2 regions of the Paenibacillus sp. Dod16 genome follow, and region 2 is predicted to be linked to the other one. Evidence: riboswitches for the same ligand, from Rfam matches in the RefSeq annotation. Region 2 holds a riboswitch; the other holds the start of a gene.
The links. A riboswitch is a leader RNA that binds a small molecule or an ion and turns the genes downstream of it on or off. The one in region 2 is predicted to bind thiamine pyrophosphate.
Positions count from the first base shown of each region.

Region 1 (6,137 bases), on a different contig from region 2:
ATTCAGCAGAACGACCCCTGCGATGATCAGCAGGATCGAGAACATTTTCAGACCATTAATCTGCTCCGCAAAGAACATATAACCGATTACGGTAATGATCATAATGCCAAGCCCCGACCAGATCGCGTAAGCCACGGATATTTCAATCTGCTTCAAGCTCAGCGTCAGGAAGCTCAAGCTGCAAATATAGAATACCACCAGCAGCACGCTGGGCAGCGGTTTGCTGAACCCCTCCGACAGCTTCATGTTCAGCGTCCCCGCCACTTCAAACAGAATAGCCAAACTTAAATAGAACCAATGCATAATCTCAAGACTCCTCCCGTTTCTCTGCAGCAATCCCGAACAGCAAGATGTCCATAACGGACTGCAGCAGCTCCCCCAGCGGCAATTGATGCTTCACCGTCGCCCTCGAATCGTAAATCTGATGGAGCGATCCGAGATACAGATCGATGAACAGCGGCATATGAATCCGTTTGATGCTTCCCTCGGCCATGCCCCGCTCCATCAGCTCGGTGACAATGCCCCATTCCTCTCGGAAAAAGGTGTCCAGCTTCTCCCATTGCGCATAATGCGTGCGCTTCAGATCCGGCAGCATCCCCAAATCCATCTGCTCCATCTCCTGGGGCAGACAGATTAGAATCTGGTGTATCTTCTCCAGAACGGTAAGCCCCGCATCCGCCGCAATTTCACGTTCGCGCTGCTGGATGTGCCGGATCATCCCGTCAATGATATGTTCAACAATCTCTTCCTTGGATGAGAAGTGCTCATAGATCGTCCGTTTACTAATGGCAAGGACGCGGGCCAGATCACTGACCGTAAACGTAAATCCTTGCCGCTGAATTAAGCGGATCGTTTCATTCAATATTCGCTCGCGCAAGTGAACTAACTCCCCTTCTGGTACCATAAATACTATTCTGGTACCATCAGTATTATAACGCCTCGATCAGCATGAAATCCAGACATGATTTTTTAAATATAACGGGGAAGAAGTTAGCTTAACTTTAAATCTCATAACAAAAAAAGCCCGCTTACGTAACGTAAGCAGACTCTTTTTGCTTTCACCAACCCTTTAATCAAACCGCACGTCGCCAATGCCGAACCATGGAAAATATCCGGATGCGGCATAAGCGAAAGCGGCCGCAACTGCAAGCAATCCGATAACCAGAAGATCATAGCGTGAATAACGCGACGGGTAATAATACGTTCGGGACTTCGCCTGATCGCCGTCGAATTGCTTGGCCTCCATCGCGGCGGCCACCCGATGGGCCCGGCGGATGCTCTGTGCCAGCAGCGGCACTATATACAATCCTGCGCGGTTCACCATGCCGCGAATCCCGCGAATCGGGCGGACTCCTCGTACCTTCAAGGCTTGGCGGCGAATCACATATTCCTCCCATACCATTGGCAGCAGCCGGATTGAAGCCATGAAGCTGTAAGCATACTTGGGCGCCAGCCGCAGCTTCTGCATCAGGCTGTAGAATAAATCCACCGAGGACGTTGTGGTCACGAGCAGCAGCCCCTCCGAGGCAAAGGCAATTCCCTTAAAGCCCAAATGCAGCCCCCGGTAGAAGCTTTCTTCCGATACCCGGAACAACCCCCACTCCCACCAGATCGTCTCTCCCTTACCGAACAGCATCATGGAAGAGGCGGACGATATGAAGGCAAGCAGAAACGGAATGAAGAACAACAGCATTTTCCACGGCTTCACCCCGCTGAGCACCACGAGACAGACCATAAAGATGAACGCCTGATACAAAACAAAATCAAGATCATGGGTTAACACCGTCATGAAAAACAGCGCACAGATCAGACCCAGCTTCACCACCGGATTCGCCCGGTGCAGCCAAGTGATCCGCACGGGATTCCATATGTTCATGCGTTCACCCCCGTGAGGCGATGATCGGCCGCGGCTAAGGTACCTTGAGGGCCTGCAGAGCCGTTTACTCCATTAGCCGTCTGCCCGGATGCAATCCCGCCAGACCAGCGCGGGGAGGGCATGCTCGAGGTCAGCTGTCCCTCCCGTATTTCCCATATATGTGTGGCGACCCGCTGCGCGATCTCCATTTCATGCGTCACCATGAGAATGGCGGTTCCCGCACGACGCAGCTTCTCGCACATCTCCAGAATCGCGAATGTATTCCGCGCATCCTGTCCGAAGGTCGGCTCATCCAGAAGCAGGACGGACGGCTGTCTTGCCATGGCCGTAGCCACGCTCAAGCGGCGCTTTTGGCCTGTCGACAGCTGGTACGGATGCCTGGCCTCCAAGCCATTCAATCCAAAACGTTCAAGACAGCGCTCGGCCTGCGCCTTCGCTTCCTCCGGCGGCACATGATCCACCAGCAGCGAGTAAACCACCTCATCGCCGATGCGCTCCGTCAGGAATTGAAGCTCCGGATTCTGAAACACGAATCCGATTTGGCGCAGCTGCTGCTCTCTCTTCTTCCGCACCTTCCTGCGTTTGCCCTGAATGACCTCTTCCCCGCAGAGCATATAGGTCCCTTCGGCGCGAAGCAGCCCCATCAAACTGAGCAGCAGCGAGCTTTTGCCTGCTCCGTTCGGCCCTACCACCGCAATGAATTGTCCCGGAAACACCTCGGCCGAAGGGAGAGTGATGACCGGTTTATCCCATCTCATTCCCCTGAAATTCGCCAGTTGAATGACAGACTCCCCACGTTGAGCATACGGCGGAGCAGCCTCATGCAGGAGATTACCCCGCTCATCGCCAAGCGCATCGACCGGAGCAAACAACTCTCTGCCCGCCCGGGTCTGCGCATAATCTTCCCATACGCCGGGATACCAGATTCCATAGGCTTGGAGTTCCCGCTCGAATTCTGCGAATATCGCTGCCGGAGGACCTTCGCCCAGAATCACGCCATCCGGGCTGAACAGCACGACACGATCCACGTATCTGGCCATTTCTTCGATCCGGTGCTCCACGATGATCAGTGTTCGCCCTTCCGATACGGCCTTCACCGCCGACCAGATTTGCTCCCTTCCTTCCGGGTCGAGCAAGGCAGATGGCTCGTCAAGGAACAGCACCTCCGGCTCCAGCAGCAGAGCCGAAGCCAGCGCTAACCTTTGCTTCATGCCTTGGGACAAATGCCCGATCGGCATATGAAGCTCCTCAAGATCAAGCCCCACCTCGCGGAGCGCCGCTTGCATCCGCTCCTTCATCTCATGGCGGGGGACACTTAGATTTTCCAGTACGAAAGCCAGCTCTTCATCCACGTACGGCATGCAGAACTGGGTATCCGGATCTTGGAATACATACCCCCAAGAGCGCGGAACCAGCTGCGACTCGCATTTCATCGGCACCTCCGTTGCGCGGGGAATCATCCCGCTAAGCACCTGCAGCAGCGTGGATTTGCCGCAGCCGCTCGGACCGAGCAGCAGCACCTTCTCCCCGCGGACAGCCGAGAAGGAGAGGTCTTTGAACATCAGTCGCTCCTCGCCCGGATACTTCAGACGCAATCCCTCCACATACACGGCCGGTTCCGAAACCATCTCAGCGGACTGAGCCGGAACCAGGCTAACCGTGGCATTAGACATGGCGCGGATCATCCAGTGCTTCGTAATCCTTCTTCGACGCAGGACGCAGCAGGGATGTGACGCCCGTGCGGTCCAAGGCTTTGGCCAGCAAGAGCATGAGCAGGCCTGCAATGACGGCACCGCTGAGTACCCGCATACCGTATTTGGCCAGGAACATCCACGTCTGCAGGTCATCGGTATAGCTGTAATAGAAGTCCATGATCATCGATCCGATGGCTGCGCCTGCTCCGGCAATCGCCAGCGTCCACGCCGAGGTGCTCCGATAACGGAACGCCGCGAATACCAATTCTGCCCCAAGTCCTTGAATGAGGCCATACAGCAGCAGAGTCAATCCCCAGCCGCTGCCAAACAGCACTTCCACGTGGGCAGCCGCCACTTCCGCAATGATGGCCACTCCCGGCTTACGGATTAGCAAGTAAGCAAGCGTGGCTGCAGCGAACCACATTCCGTATAACAACTCATCCGCTTCAAAGAACAGCGGTTTTAACAGATTGTAAACCGAACCCCAGAAGTGATAAATGACGCCAAGCACCAGCGATACCAACACCGTCACCAAAATATCGCTTAACCGCAGCCCTTTTCGGGGCTGAACCCCCAACTTCTCTTGCATAGATGTTCCCATAACCACACATTCCCCTCTCCACCTCTATTTTTGTATAAACACAACAAAAAACCGTCTGGAAAACGCGCAGACGGAAAAATAGGCCCTATGTAGGCAGGGTCGGATATTCTCTACGCTGGCATTACCCAGTTCAGATTAACGGTCAACAGCGGATAGCAGCTGCAATCTCAGCCTGATTCACTCAAGCCCCCGTATTCCCTATTCGGTTTCATGTTAATCTTAAAATACACATTCGTTCTCCAATTAGCAAGAACCTTTTTTCAAAAATGGCTATTTATTGATTTCCAGCTCATTCTATGTCAATATCAGAGTGATTGGCTTTTCCACCAACGTTTATTGCTGACACCTATGCACAAAGGAGAATGACATGGCTAAACAATTGCTGCGTCTGATGACTGAGCTGTCCTCCCGCAAGTGGCTGTCCCGAATCATGGGGCATTGTTCCCACAGCCGGCTGAGCCGTCATCTAATACCTGCATTCATACGAATTTATCAAATCCCGGCGCATGAAGCGGAGAAAGAAATCCACGAATACCGCTCACTGAACGAATTCTTTTCCCGCCGGTTAAAAATAGGCCTGCGCGCCATAGACGACACCGCCGATGCCATGGTAAGCCCCGTCGATGCCACGATTTCGGCGATGTGCGCCGTTAATGCCGGCACCATTCTGAGCGTCAAGGGACAGGATTATACCCTGAGCGAGCTGCTCGCCAAATCACCGAGAATGGAAAACTACATCAACGGTTATGCATTTGTATTGTATTTAAGCCCAACCGACTATCATCGCATTCATTCCCCGGTAACCGGTGTTCAGGCGGAAAGCGAGCATCTAAAGGGACGCGTTTACCCCGTGAACGATTTTGCGATGACCCATATCCGGCACGTGCTCAGCCGTAATGAGCGCCTCATTACCTATATTGCGCATGAGTTCGGCGAAGTTGCCGTCGTGAAGGTCGGAGCCATGAACGTGAGCAGCATCCGTTATGCTGACGAGAACGTGAAGAAATACGAGATCGGCGATGAACTCGCGTACTTTGAATTCGGCTCTACCGTCGTGCTTCTGACAGAGAACGGCACGTTTACTCCGCGCGGTGACCTGGAACCCGGCTCCAAGGTGAAGATGGGAGAGCTGCTTGGTTTGCTACACCCGTCCCCAACCAGAAAAGGGTAACGCCATTCACCTTACCAAGCTTCACCAAGCATCGCATGACAAGTTAAGGCCATGAATCATTCGCTGCATGAATGATTAACGCCTGTCCAGCATCCGATAAACGATCCGCTGAAACAGCCGATCCGGCAGCACGCCCTTGATCCATGCGGTCAGCCGCGTACCTCGGGGCAGCGTATAGCGGAACCTCGGTTTGGACATGGACGCAATGTTTGCCACAAGCCTGGCTACCTCCTGCGGATCCCCGCTTCCCCTGGCTGTCCGCTCGGAATAGTCCAGCACGCCCTTCAGCAGACCGCTGTAGGGTGATCCTTCCTTTACCGTAAGCTCCCCAAAACTTTTATTCCAGATCGGCGTGCCATAGGCACCGGGCTGGATCAGTACGACATCGATGCCAAAGGGCATCAACTCCATGGACAGGCTCTCACCAAACCCCTCCAGCGCAAATTTGGATGCCGCATAGGGACCAAAAGCCGACCACGCCGCTAATGCTGCTCATGAGAATGATTTTGGATCGTCCGGTCTTGCGCAGCAGCGGGAGCATATGCTGCGTTACCGATACGGTCCCGAATAAATTCGTCTCCAACTGCTTGCGCCAGACGCTGAGCGGTACTTCCTCCACCATGCCGCCTACCGCTTCGCCGGCGTTGTTCACCAGCACGTCCAATCGGCCGAACTTCTGCTCTAACTCCCAAGCAGCAGCCTTGACTTGTTCCTCCAAGCATATATCCAGCTGGAATACGTGAATGCGCTCGACAACGTCTGCTTGTTCGGCTCGGGTCATCAGCTCTGCAGCCG
Region 1 is NZ_JBNDYG010000006.1:796-6,932, reverse strand. It holds gene ACPV3A_RS07120 (DMT family transporter) at 1-303, opposite strand, end outside; gene ACPV3A_RS07115 (TetR/AcrR family transcriptional regulator) at 308-877, opposite strand; gene ACPV3A_RS07110 (energy-coupling factor transporter transmembrane component T family protein) at 1,070-1,876, opposite strand; gene ACPV3A_RS07105 (ABC transporter ATP-binding protein) at 1,873-3,549, opposite strand; gene ACPV3A_RS07100 (ECF transporter S component) at 3,542-4,171, opposite strand; TPP riboswitch at 4,262-4,374, opposite strand; gene asd (archaetidylserine decarboxylase) at 4,539-5,342, shown strand; partial or broken gene ACPV3A_RS07090 (SDR family oxidoreductase) at 5,418-6,137, opposite strand, start outside.
Region 1: it holds a riboswitch for thiamine pyrophosphate, as region 2 does, so the genes downstream of both, ACPV3A_RS07100 (ECF transporter S component) here and ACPV3A_RS15390 (YkoF family thiamine/hydroxymethylpyrimidine-binding protein) in region 2, are expected to answer to the same signal.

Region 2 (6,137 bases):
CGATGACAATCGTCTTGTTCAGATCAGCGACAAGCTTTCTGAGAATCTTCATAATCTGTACGGAGTGTTTCATGTCCAGATTGTTTAGTGGCTCATCCAACAGGATATACTCAGTATTCTGGGCGATGACCATCGCTATGTAAGCACGCTGGGTCTGGCCGCCGCTGAGCTGATGAAGATATTTATGCTGCATATCCCCAAGCTCCATATAAGAGATAGCCTCATCTACGTATTTCTCGTCTTCCGCGTTCAATCTGCCCTGAGAGTAAGGAAAACGACCAAAGGATACAAGCTCACGCACCGTCAGACGGAGGCTGATATGGTTGGATTGTTTCAGAATCGAAACCTTCTTCGCCAGATCGCCGCTCTTCCATTGGCTAACCTCTTTACCGTCCACCGTAATTTGTCCGCTGTCCTTGCCTGTTAATCTGCTAATCATGGACAGCAACGTACTCTTGCCGGCACCGTTCGGACCGATAAAGGAAGTGATTTGACCTTTCGGGATCGTAACGGACACGTTATCAACGACTTTTTTGCCGCCATAGACTTTCGATACGTTCGTAACCTGGATCATGCTTTACTCTCCTTTAGTAGCAGGTATATGAAGTAGACACCGCCGATGAAGTTGATAATGACGCTGAGCGTTGTAGAGAACGTGAACACCCGCTCTACAACCAATTGACCGCCGACCAGCGCAATAATGCTAATCAGTATGGATGCTGCTATTAAATATGAATGCCTGTATGTCTTCATCACTTCGTAGGCAACATTGACCACCAGGAGCCCGAGGAATGTAATCGGACCTACCAAAGCGGTAGCCACCGAGATCAGAACGGCAACCACAATCAGAAGCCGCTTCACTACATAATCATAATTCACGCCGAGGTTGATCGCCTGCTCACGACCTAGTGCCAGCACGTTCAGGTACTTGGCAAATCGGGCAAAGTACAGCAAGGTCAGCGCTACGACAATGACGGAAAGGACCAGAAGCTCGGTCTTCACATTGTTAAAGCTGGCAAACATTTTGTCGGCTACAAACTGGAACTCGTTCGGGTCAATCAGCACTTCCATAAAGGAAGACATGCTGGAGAACAGGGTTCCGAATATCATGCCGATCAGCAGCAGGAAGTAAATGTTGTTTCCTTCCCTCTGGAACAAAATCTTATAAAGGATCCCGGCAAATAGGATCATCGCGCCGACATTGATCAAAAAGTTAACATTGCTGCCCATTTTATACAGCGTGAAGGAGCCGAAGACAAAGATCACGGTCGTCTGGATCAGGATATACAAGGAATCCAATCCCATCACGCTTGGCGTCAGTATCCGGTTATTCGTGACCGTTTGAAACACCGTGGTAGACAGAGCGATCGCCCCGCCGGTCAGAATAATGGCAAGCACCTTCTTGATTCGTCTTGGTAGGGCGTAATCCCAGTTACCGCCAAGATCAATGAACAGAAAGACTGCCACCAGGATGATTGCCGCTGCGGCCAACAGGCCGAGTTTGGCTTTATAAGTCATAAGCCTTTCTCCTCATCAGTAAGAAAATGAATATACCGCTTCCGAGTACGCCCACGGTTAGACTAATCGGAATTTCATAGGGATAAATAATGATCCGGCCCAGGATGTCACAGAACAGTACGAAACCGGCCCCCAGCAGCGCGGTATGCGAAAGGCTTTTTTTCAAATGGTCTCCTAAGTACAAACTAACAATATTAGGTATGATCAGACCAAGAAACGGAATCACGCCGACCGTCAGCACGACGGAAGCCGTAACCAGCGCCACGATGACCAGTCCCAGATTCACGACTCTCCGGTAGTGAAGGCCCAGGTTGGTAGCAAACTCCTCTCCCATTCCGGCCACCGTAAACTTGTTGGCGAACAGATACGCCAGAATCACAAGCGGGATACTAAGATAGAGCATTTCATACTGGCCCTTCATGATCATGGAAAAATCACCCTGGAGCCATGCGGACATATTCTGAATAAGATCATATTTGTATGCAAAGAAGGTGGCGATCGAACTGACGATATTACCGAACATCAGCCCTACGAGCGGGATGAAGATCGCATCCTTGAACTTAATCCGATCCAGTATCTTCATGAAGATAAAGGTTCCTGCCAGAGCGAATACAAATGCCACAAGCATTTTGATAAGCGGTCCGCTTGTCGTGAAGACAAGCATGGCTACCAATATCCCCAGTCTGGCAGAGTCCATCGTACCTGCCGTGGTGGGCGATACGAACTTATTGCGGCTGAGCTGCTGCATGATCAATCCGCAGATGCTCATGCTGACACCCGCCAATATGAGACTGACAAGCCTAGGAATCCGGCTGACAAGCATAATATGCTGTTGTTGTTCTGTCATCGAGAACAATTGCAGTGGCGAGATATCCTTAACTCCAATAAATAATGAGATTATCGAGAGTACCACAACGGCTGCAAATAAGTATCTAATCTTCATGGCTCTTCCTTCTATGCGTATGTCTCTAAATACCCGGGATCATGCAATTTTCGTCACCATTCTCATTGAGATTGATTATCAATCGCGTTCTGATATGCATTATATCATCCTCATTCTGGCTCGACAAGTATAATTGAGAATCAAAATCAATTAAATTGTTCATACAAGTATATTTTGTTCATGAATTGTTCATAATATGAAGTTAGGTGGAGACATAGCTTATATCCTCAGGACAGAATCACACTTTGGTTAAATCTCCCTTTAATGCAGCTTCTGCAATGATGAGACTTCTCTAAAAACGACTGTTTCAATTCTTATTAAATGGATAAGAAAAATTATATAAAGTCGTTGACAATTCCTCTAAGTTATATTAATATCCTAACAGAATTATTATTTCTAACTAAACGTAAGTTAGTGTGGAATAATAATTGGTTTTATGGCTAATAACGTAAAATGCATATTTGCTTGTAGTAAGGGACATCTTCTAATCAGGCGTATGCAAATTCGATTACACCAGGAGGTTTTTTTTCAATGTCTAAAGATTTTTCAGCTGCACTCAAAAATCGCCGTTCTTATTACGGGATTAGCAAAGAATCCGTTATCTCGGACGAGCGTATTCAGGAAATCGTAAACGAAGCGGTTAAGTATACTCCGTCTTCTTTCAACTCCCAAAGTGCACGCGTCGTTGTATTGCTTGGCGAACAGCACGATAAACTGTGGAACATCACGGAAGGCATCCTGAAGGAAGTTGTTGGCGATGAAGAAGCATTCAAATCCACTGCCGACAAAATGGCTTCATTCCGCGCTGGTTACGGTACGGTACTGTTCTTCGAGGACAATAACGTCATTGCGGGGCTGCAACAAAGCTTTGCCGCTTATGCCGACAATTTCCCGGTTTGGTCCAACCAATCCAACGGCATGCTGCAATTTGTAGTATGGACATCCCTTGAAGCAGAAGGTCTGGGCGCATCCCTGCAGCACTACAACCCGCTGATCGACGAAAAAGTAAAAGCCGAATGGAACGTCCCGGAAAGCTGGAAGCTGATTGCTCAAATGCCTTTCGGTAAGCCGGTTGCTGAACCAGGCGAAAAAGAATTTGCACCGCTTGAAGATCGCGTGAAAGTATATAACTAATCAAACAGATGAAAAAAGCCGCCTCCCTAAGTTCCTGCAAATGGGACAGGCGGTTTTTTTTATAATGGGCAAAGATTGAAAAACCGATGGCAAAACGATACAATTACACAGGTAAGAACCCTCGAACTTCTACGGTAACATGAAGCTCCGGGGCAAATCTTGCGGTAACCAACTACATAAGATATTGGCTGTACTAGGGGTGCCATGTGCTGAGAGACGGCGGGCTGCCGTTAACCCTTATCACCCGATCTAGGTCATACTAGCGTGGGGAAGTGTAGCATTTATGTTTATTTCTTTTCGTAGGCATAACTGCACCTTCTTCATGGGGTGCGGTTTTTTTGCGTGGACTTATATAATGGGGAGGAAATGAAAATGAATGAGCTTGTTTGCGGAACCAGCCGGATCGTCGGATGCCGGTTCTCGGTATTTCCCATGACAGACCGGTTTGTGGAGGTCATCCTGGGCGCTCTACAATCTGTGGATGCGGGAAAGGTGTGGATTCAGACAGACGATGTGAGCACTTGTATTCGTGGACGTGCAGAGCATGTCTTTGATGTTACAAGAGCGATATTCGCCCATGCTGCGGCGAGTGGCGTGCACACTGTTTTTAATGGCACTTATTCCATTGGCTGCCCCGGAGATACGGACGCCGATGTATATATGACTGAGGATTCAACCCGCTTGAACAACGACATCGGAGAACATGCCGATATGGAGACTGCCTGCCAATTCGCTCTTTACCCCATGGGTACGGACAACTACATGGATGTCATCTACAGTGAAGTAAATCGTGCGAAGGCAGCCGGTACGTTCGCCGGAAGCATTCATTACGCCAGCCGGTTGGACGGATCCTTATCCCGGGTGTTCGGGTCTCTTGAAGAGGCGTTTTTGCATGCGATCCAATCCGACAGCAGCCATCTGGTCATGACTGCAGTGGTGTCCGCTCACAGCCCCTCGGTTAAAGCCGCATCGAATTGAGTTCGATTGAGGCAGACAAAAGCCCGGCATGCGCCGGGCTTTTCTGTCACTACTGCCAAGAATCTTGACGGTTTAAACCCAAGCACTCAAGATGATTACGAGCAGGATAAAGAGAACCAAAATAATTCCTACTGAATTGCCATATTCACCGCCGCCATATACTCCGCTCATGAAGATCCCCTCCTGGATTTAAAGTATGCCGTGATGTAATCACACTATTATAGTATTTCCTGCGCCTTGCTAGCGTCACGGCTAATGTACCTCTCTTTATCTATTGGCATCGATATTTTATTCCTCATAACCGATGAGAAGTTTCCCTCCGTACGGACGGAGCATTTCCTCGGTAAATGCCATTAGAACAGAAGGATCATCTTGGCGATACATCGCCGCGAGCGCTGTTTCCAATCGCTCTCCTAAAATTGTGTCAAAGCGGTTAAACAGGCGGAACAGCGTTTTCCCTTCACCCGTCCACTCCCGGTTCACCCTAAGTACAAAATCACAGAGAATCGCGGCTATTTTGTGCACCGTAAACCATTTTTCACCATCGCTTCGGGGACTCTTCAAGTCCAGCATGTACTCGGTTAGCACATAACGGTAGTCGTTAATATCGGTTATCGTCAAGGGCAGAGGTCCGTAATCCAAATCGCTTTGGGCTTCCGTCCGCACCTCTTCCCCCTCGGGCATAAGGCGCAGCACCGTCCCTTCTGCGATCATCCGCTGAAATGACGGATTCGCCGCGATCACTCCCTCGTCAAAATATTCGCGATAGGAGGATAAAGACAATATAAAGATTTCCGCGATCCATCCATGCGCCTCTATCGTCCTCCTGCTGAAATCATGACCCTCTCGTTCAAGGACCATAATGTCCAAATCGGATTGTTCATTATATTCGCCTCTGCTCGCGCTGCCGCCAAGCACGGCAAGCAAACAGTCGGGATAATCGTGTTGAATGACGCGTTCCGCTGCCTCTACCGGTTCCATCCTCATGACGTTTCCTCCATTATGACTCTGATCCTCCCGAAAAAAGGGCTCAAAATATCTAATTCAGCTAAAACCCTAAACGTACCTGAATCATATGGTAAATAAACGATTACCCTCATGTTGATGACAAGGGAAGAAGGGATAGATGAGATGAACTACATTCATATGCTCTCTAAATTAGGCATGGGCAGTGCCCACCCGGGAGGATTCGAGGCAACCCTCAGAATGCTGAAGAATTATCCCATTCAACCGGGCAGCCGCATTCTGGAGGTGGGGTGCGGAACTGGCAGAACCGCATGCCATCTTTCGGAGATGGGGTATCAAGTGACAGCTATTGATCTGAACGAAAATATGATCAAAAAAGCACGAGCACGAGCCGAAGCGATGGAAATCGACGTGCAGTTCCATCAAGCCGATGTATGCGCATTGCCTTTCGAGGACAACCAATTTGATCTGATCATGGCTGAGTCTGTTACCGTATTTACGGATACTTCGAAATCGCTGCCCGAATATTACCGCGTTCTGGATCGCGGAGGCGTCCTGCTGGACAGAGAATTACTGCTAGATAAACCCATGCCGGAAG
Region 2 is NZ_JBNDYG010000018.1:57,582-63,718, reverse strand. It holds gene ACPV3A_RS15410 (ABC transporter ATP-binding protein) at 1-574, opposite strand, end outside; gene ACPV3A_RS15405 (iron chelate uptake ABC transporter family permease subunit) at 571-1,518, opposite strand; gene ACPV3A_RS15400 (ABC transporter permease) at 1,508-2,461, opposite strand; gene ACPV3A_RS15395 (nitroreductase family protein) at 2,993-3,595, shown strand; TPP riboswitch at 3,781-3,883, shown strand; gene ACPV3A_RS15390 (YkoF family thiamine/hydroxymethylpyrimidine-binding protein) at 3,968-4,573, shown strand; gene ACPV3A_RS15385 (YjcZ family sporulation protein) at 4,646-4,744, opposite strand; gene ACPV3A_RS15380 (nucleotidyltransferase domain-containing protein) at 4,862-5,560, opposite strand; gene ACPV3A_RS15375 (class I SAM-dependent methyltransferase) at 5,705-6,137, shown strand, end outside.